2 regions of the Streptomyces sp. NPDC052721 genome follow, and region 1 is predicted to be linked to the other one. Evidence: riboswitches for the same ligand, from Rfam matches in the RefSeq annotation. Region 1 holds a riboswitch; the other holds the start of a gene.
The links. A riboswitch is a leader RNA that binds a small molecule or an ion and turns the genes downstream of it on or off. The one in region 1 is predicted to bind cyclic di-AMP.

Region 1 (3,568 bases):
AGCCCATCGGGGCCTCGTCATGAGGAGGGGTATGTCCATGTCCCGACCGTCCGCCCGCCATGTCCTGCCCGAGTTCACCGAGCGCACCGGGAGCGCCGTACGCACCCTCGATCCGTACGCGAAGCTCTTCGAGGACCGGATCGTCTTCCTCGGCACGCCGGTCGACAACGCGGCCGCGAACGACGTCACGGCGCAGCTGATGTACCTGGAGCACACGGCGCCGGACCGGGACATCACGCTGTACGTCAACTCGCCGGGCGGCTCGTTCGACGCCATGGCGGCGATCTACGACACGATGCAGTACGTCAGTTGTGACGTGGTGACGTACTGCCTGGGCCAGGCCGGCGCCTCGGCCGCGGTGCTGCTCGCGGCCGGCGCTCCGGGCAAGAGGTTCACGCTGCCCGGCGCCCGCATGGTGATCGAGCAGCCCGCACTGCCCGAGCCGGTGCGCGGACAGCCCAGTGACCTGCTCATCCAGGCGGACGAGTTGACCCGGATCCGCTCGACGCTCGCGGAGATGCTCGCGCGGCACACAGGGCGCACGGCCGGGCAGGTCCACGAGGATCTGGAGCGCGACCTGATCCTCGACGCCGCCGGGGCGGTCGCCTACGGTCTGGTGGACGGCATCGTGCCGAGCCGCCGGGACACGCCCGGCGCACCGGACGCGAGGTGAGCCGCTCATGCTGCCGGACCTCCCGCCCCTGCCCGCGCTGACCCGCGCGGAGGGCGAGTTGATCGACCGTTACCTGGAGGCGGTCGACCTGCTGGGCCGCATCAACCCGGCCCGGCCCGGGGACACCTACCGCGGGCTGCGCGCGGCCCAGGCCCTGGTGCGCAAGGCGGCAGAGCTGCGCGACGCGCTCGCGCTGATGCACCAGCGGGGCGAGACGGAGCTGCACGGGGACACGCTGGCACGGGCGTTGCGGGTGCTGGACGGTGAGCGCCGGGCCGCTCGCGTCACGCTCCCGCCGGACGGCGTCGGCTGAGGCGGACGCTCCTTGCGGTCCGGGGGCCCGCGCGTCGACACGCGCCGTCCGGAAGGGACTTGAAACGGTCCGAACGACGTACCGCCGACCGGTGTACATCCAGATCGTTTCGCGGGCCTGCCGAGTTGCGCGGCACGCGACCACACGAGCCGCCTGAAGACGCTTCGCCCCAGGTCGGGGGCTACGTCCGGGATCTGACGGACGCTCGAACAGAGCAGTGTCCACCCGAACGGGTGAGTGGTGAGTAACGCCACAAATCCCCGATTCCGTTGGGATTTTCGGACAGTCGTGAGCCAAGATCCCTGTCTGACGACAAGCCCCCGCCACCGCGGCGGGGCGATCCGGGCGGACGCCGAGTCCTGCCGCCGCCCGGATGACCGGTCGACGGAGTGGATCGGCAGGAGTGGAGGACCCAAGCAAGGCGGGTCGCCGGAACTGATGTTCGTCTGTACGACACGGACGGGCGTCGGCTCCGGGCAACCCTTGGGGTGAAGCCGCGGCAACGCGGCCGGGCTACTTCGCCAGCCCGAATCCGACAGGTCATCCTTCACAGGCGGCTGACGAAGGGTTGCGCATGACTGCGCTCAATCGTGTCCCGTCGCTGATGGCCCGGGCCGGCACGGCCTCGGCTCTGACCCTTGCCGCCGTGGGCGGCTCGATCGCGGTGCCCGGCCTCGCCACCGACGCCTCCGCCGCGACCATGGCGACGAAAGCACTCAAGGTCGCGGCCTCGAAGAAGGGCGCCCCCTACGCGTGGGGAGCCACCGGGCCGCGCAGGTTCGACTGCTCGGGGCTGACGCTCTACTCCTACAAGAAGGCCGGCAAGAAGCTGCCGCGCACCGCCGCCCAGCAGTACAACAAGACGCACCACATCTCCGCCAGGAGCCGCAAGGCGGGCGACCTGGTGTTCTTCCACTCGGGTTCTTACGTCTACCACGTCGGCATCTACGCCGGTCACGGCAAGATCTGGCACGCCCCGAAGACCGGGGACGTGGTGAAGCTCGAGAAGATCTGGACGAGGAGCGTCTGGTACGGCCGGGTCAGCTGACCCGCCGTCAGGCAAGGAGCGACTCCAGCAGCAGGGCCGCTCCCAGCGCCGTCAGCGCCACCCCCGGTGCCGCCTGCAGCCCACGGGCGGCCCGGGGCCGGCGCAGCCACCTGCCGGAGCGGACGGGTGGTCCCGGCCGCGGCATTCTCCGGCGCCTGGACGGTCCCGGCGTGGCCACCGGCCGAACTGGAGCGGGCCCGGCACGAACTGGCCTGGCTGACCGGGCTCACCGGGGGCGCACAGCGGCTCGGCGCCTTCCCGGCCGCCGGGGTGCGTCTGCTGCCGCCGCCGGGGTTACGCGGTGGCGGCGCCGGGGTTACCGCGGTGGCGGCGCCTGCGAGGGTGATTTGACACTCACTCATGCCTGTCACTCGGCCACAGCCATCCTGGTGCCGACGCCGGTACCGTCTGGAGCCGGTCGCGGTGGAGGAGCTGGTCCCGGTGATCGCCTCGGGACACGCGCGTCCCAGCCCCTCGTCGCGGCTGCCGCCGCCGCGCGCTGGTCAGTGCCGGTTGGGGGTGGCCGTCGTACCGGAGATGGTGGCGCGGACCGCGACCACGCCCGTCGCGGTGCGGCCTCTGGAGGGCAGGCGGCTGCGCCGTACGATCCCGGTGGCGTACCGCGCGGAGGAGAGGGCCGCTGCGGTGGACGCCTTCCGGGCGCTGCTGCGGGAAGCGTTCGGGCGGGCGCATCTGACTGGGGGCGCCGGCGGGCCGGGCGTGGCCGAGCCGTGGGCCACGCGTGTCCGCCGTGCGCCGCTTGCCCGGTCCAGGAACGCCTCGGCCCCGTCCGGGAGGGCTACGGCTCCTGCTGGCCCGCCGGTACCGGGGCCGCCGGGATCGTCCAGGGGAGTTCGATCGAGACCGTCTTGCCGCCCTCTCGCGTGGGGCGGATGCGGAGTCTGCCGCCGCACTCCGCGGTGAGCCAGCGGATGATGACCATGCCGCGGCCGTTGTCCTGCTGGACGGCGGCGGGCAGTCTCTTCGGGAAGCGGGGGTGGCTGTCCGTGACACCGATGCGCAGATGTTCGTCATGGTGCAGCGCGATGTCGACCGTGAAGGTGGGTGACTGGCCGAAGGTGTGCTGTACGGCGTTCGTGGCGAGTTCGGAGACGATGAGGCGCACGGTGTCGGCGACGTCGGTGTCGGACGGCAGGCCCCACTCCGCCAGCGTGCCCACGACGTAGGAGCGGGCCGCGGAGACCGAGGCTGGATCGCTCGGCAGAGTGACGGATGCTTCCAGGTGGTCTGCCATGGCGACGTCGTCCCTTTCCCACGGGGCCGTGGTCCGACAAGTGGCGGAGGGTTCGAGTACGGTCCCGGACTGGTGCTTGTTCGCCAGACTGCCACCAACGGGCCGGTCACGGGGAGCGATCCACCAAGATATGCATATATCTGTCGCTCGAAGCGGTGAACTCTGCGACGCGAGACCGTATGTGGGCGGCCCGGAAGGAGTAAGGAGGAGCCCATGCAGAACGGTCCGGCGGTGCGCCGCCGCAAACTGGGCGCCGAACTGCGCATGCTGCGTACCGGT
Region 2 (3,568 bases), on a different contig from region 1:
AGCGCCTGCCCGTCCGCCATGGGCCGCATGGTGGGCGGGCGCGGGCGCGGGCGCGTTGGGGCTGGTCGCGCGGTTCCCCGCGCCCCTGGCGGGGCACCGCGGTGGGCCGGGAAAACACTCAGGGCCCGGAATCCTTGGGATTCCGGGCCCTGAGCCTTCAGTAGCGGGGACAGGATTTGAACCTGCGACCTCTGGGTTATGAGCCCAGCGAGCTACCGAGCTGCTCCACCCCGCGTCGTTGTGACTCCAGTGTACGCCATGCGCGGGACCGCTCGCACACCCCTTTCGGCCCACACCGGTCGCCGCCCGCCCCGGGGGCCGGAAACCTGGAGGTACGTCGGACAAGTGGGAGACACGCGGTGCGCCCTGGAAAGGTGGAGGAGAGCCCGTACGCCAGGGCGGGCGGCAGGCTCCCCGGCGACCCCGTGCCCGACCCGGGCCTCGGGGACGAGCGGGCGCCGGTGCGCGCCCGCCGCCGTCCGAGCCCCCGTGCCCTGGCCCGCGCCCTGCCGGCCCTCCTCGTCGTCTGCGGTGTCCTGTACGGCCTGCTCGCCCCGGACGACTTCACCGCCGTCCCGTTCTTCACAGCGGCCCCACTGGTCGCCGCGCCCTTGTCGGCGCTGCGCACCACCGTCCTGACCGGCCTCGCCTCCCTCGCCGCCGCCTACGCCGTGCACACCGACGCGGGGGTCCATCCGGCCGTGGGCACCCTCACCGACGTCGTCACCGTGGCCACGGTCGCCCTGCTGGCCGTCGCCATCAACCGGGTGGTCCGCCGGGGCGACCGGCGGCTCGCCTCCGCCCGGGAGATCGCCGAGGCCGCCCAGCGGGCCGTCCTGCCGGAGCCGGACGAGCGGATCGGCGGCTACGAGATCGCCGCCTGGTACGAGGCGGCACGGCAGGACGCGTTCATCGGCGGCGACCTGTACGCGGTGCAGGACAGCCCGTACGGTGTCCGGCTGGTCGTCGGGGACGTGCGCGGCAAGGGCATGGGCGCGGTCGCCGCGGTGGCCGTGGTGATCGGGGCGTTCCGGGAGGCGGCCGAGCAGGAGGCCACGCTGGAGGCGGTCGCCGAACGGCTGGAGCGGGCGCTGGCCCGCGAGGGCACCCGGCGCGACGGGATCGACGCCTTCGAGGGGTTCACCACCGCGGTCCTCGCCGAACTCCCGCACGACGACGGCGTCGTACGGATCGTCAACCGCGGCCATCCGCCACCGCTGCTGCTGCACGCCGACGGCACCCTGCGCACCCTGGTCCCCGCCGAACCCGCGCTGCCGCTCGGCATGGGCGACCTCGGGCTGTGGCCGGACCGGGCCACCGAGACCGCCTTCCCGAGCGGCGCGACCCTGCTGCTCCACACCGACGGCCTGTCCGAGGCCCGGGACGCCCACGGCCGGTTCTACGACCCCGAACGGCGGCTCGCCGGGCGCACCTTCGCCGGCCCGGCCGCGCTGGTCGGCCGGCTCGCCGAGGAAGTGCGCCGGCACTCCGGGGGCGGCATGACCGACGACATGGCGCTGCTCGCCGTACGACGGCCCTGAACGTCACCGAAGGTGACCGGGCGAGCGCCGTACGCATAACATCTGAGTCACCATCAAAACCGAAGGTGGCTGCTGAACGGGATCGATGCTCGGTCAACTCGCCCGTTTTGGCGGGGTAGTGGCCGATAAATCGCCGGTAAAGACGGGAATGATCAAGCCGAACGGCTTGGAAAGTGACTGGCAGGTCTATTAACGTTCGATAACGCAGCGCGGTCGTCACAGCCGTCACAAGAGGCGGCTCCGTGCGCACGCGCCGAATCCCGCGAGGGAGCCGGGGAACCACCACCCTGGGGTGAATCACGCGGATGCCGCAGTGAACTCACGGAGTCCACGACCGGTATACGCGCGTAGGAGACCTTCCTGCTCCGAACCCGTCAGCTAACCCGGTAGGCGAAAGGAAGGAAAGGAGCACGCCCGCGTGGCGTCCAACCGGCCTGTCCCAGAAGCCCCGTTCATTCCGGCACAGCGCGAGCCCGAGACCTTCGGGTACGGCGCCTACCACGCCGAGGAGGGCCCCTGGGAGGAGTGGAACCCCACCGAGGAGTCCGTCGCCCCGGTGCGTGGCCGGCATCGCGTAGCCAAGCAGCGCGGTGGCTTCGCCCGCAGCTCCACCGTCCTGGGCGTCGGCGTCATGGCCGCGGTCGGCGCGGGCGGTATGGCCAGCGCCAACACCGGCAAGCCGCCGGTCCCCATCTCCCTGCCGGACCTGCCCTCGGTCGGCTCCCTCTTCGACGACGACTCCGCCGATCCCCAGCCGGCCGAGGCCGCCACGGCCACACTGAGCGGTGTCGGCGTGGCCACGGCCGCCGGCGAGGACACCGCCGACGCGGGCGAGGCGCTGCGCAACCGGATCATGGCCCAGGCCGAGCAGCAGCAGGGCCAGGCCGAGAGCAGGGCCACCGCCGCCGCGCTCGCCGCCGCCGAGAAGCAGAGCGCCGACGCCGCCGCCCAGGCCGAGAAGGAGGCCGCCGCCAAGGCCGCCGCGGCCAAGGAGAAGGCGGAGGCCGCCGCCGAGAAGAAGGCCGAGGAGGAGCGGCTGGCCCGGCTGGCCAAGCAGTACACGCTGCCCACCTCCTCGTACACGATCACCTCGACCTTCGGCCAGGCCGGTGCGATGTGGTCCTCCGGCTACCACACCGGTCTCGACTTCGCCGCCCCCACCGGCACCCTGATCAAGGCCGTGCACAGCGGCACGATCACCGAGGCGGGCTGGGCCGGCTCCTACGGCTACCGCACGATCCTCACCCTGGACGACGGCACCGAGCTGTGGTTCTGCCACCAGTCCTCGATCAGCGTCTCCGTCGGCCAGAAGGTCGGCACCGGCGAGGTGATCGGCCGCGTCGGCGCGACCGGCAACGTCACCGGCCCGCACCTCCACCTGGAGGTCCACCCCGGCGGCCAGGCCACCGGCATCGACCCGATGGCGTGGCTGCGCGACAAGGGCCTCACCCCCTGACGGTCCTCCGTGCGGGAATCTTTGCGGGAACTTGGCGGGAACGCCGCCCCGGCGGTGGGATGCGATCACCCACCGCCGGTGTTGACATGACGTATGACGTCACTTCGTAAACTCGGCTCTTCCGACCTTGAGGTCTTCCCGCTCTCCCTCGGGGGCAACGTCTTCGGCTGGACCGCCGACGAGCAGACCTCCTTCGCCGTCCTCGACGCCTACACCGCCGCGGGCGGCAACTTCATCGACACCGCCGACTCCTACTCCGCCTGGATCGAGGGCAACCAGGGCGGCGAGTCGGAGACGATCATCGGCAAGTGGGTCAAGGCCCGCGGCAACCGCTCCGACGTCGTCATCGCCACCAAGGTCAGCCAGCACCCGCAGTACCAGGGGCTGTCCGCCGCCAACATCAAGGCCGCCGCCGACGCCTCCCTGCGCCGCCTGGACACCGACTACATCGACCTCTACTACACCCACTTCGACAAGCCCGAGGTGCCGGTCGAGGAGATCATCGGCGCGCTGGACGAGCTGGTGAAGGCCGGAAAGGTACGGCACATCGCCGCGTCCAACATCAGCCCCG

Region 2: linked by a shared signal. The riboswitch ahead of AB0L21_RS33230 (M23 family metallopeptidase) and the one ahead of AB0L21_RS18755 (C40 family peptidase) in region 1 are both predicted to bind cyclic di-AMP.

Annotation. Positions count from the first base shown of each region.
Region 1 is NZ_JBFATL010000018.1:6,972-10,539, forward strand. Features, by position in the region: gene AB0L21_RS18745 (ATP-dependent Clp protease proteolytic subunit) at 38-673, shown strand; gene AB0L21_RS18750 (hypothetical protein) at 681-986, shown strand; cyclic di-AMP (ydaO/yuaA leader) riboswitch at 1,327-1,557, shown strand; gene AB0L21_RS18755 (C40 family peptidase) at 1,561-2,034, shown strand; partial or broken gene AB0L21_RS18760 (LysE family translocator) at 2,042-2,155, opposite strand; gene AB0L21_RS18765 (ATP-binding protein) at 2,834-3,289, opposite strand; gene AB0L21_RS18770 (helix-turn-helix transcriptional regulator) at 3,503-3,568, shown strand, end outside.
Region 2 is NZ_JBFATL010000047.1:66,268-69,835, forward strand. Features, by position in the region: gene AB0L21_RS33215 (dihydrofolate reductase family protein) at 1-1, shown strand, start outside; tRNA gene AB0L21_RS33220 (tRNA-Met) at 162-235, opposite strand; gene AB0L21_RS33225 (PP2C family protein-serine/threonine phosphatase) at 360-1,541, shown strand; cyclic di-AMP (ydaO/yuaA leader) riboswitch at 1,783-1,948, shown strand; gene AB0L21_RS33230 (M23 family metallopeptidase) at 1,960-2,997, shown strand; gene AB0L21_RS33235 (aldo/keto reductase) at 3,091-3,568, shown strand, end outside.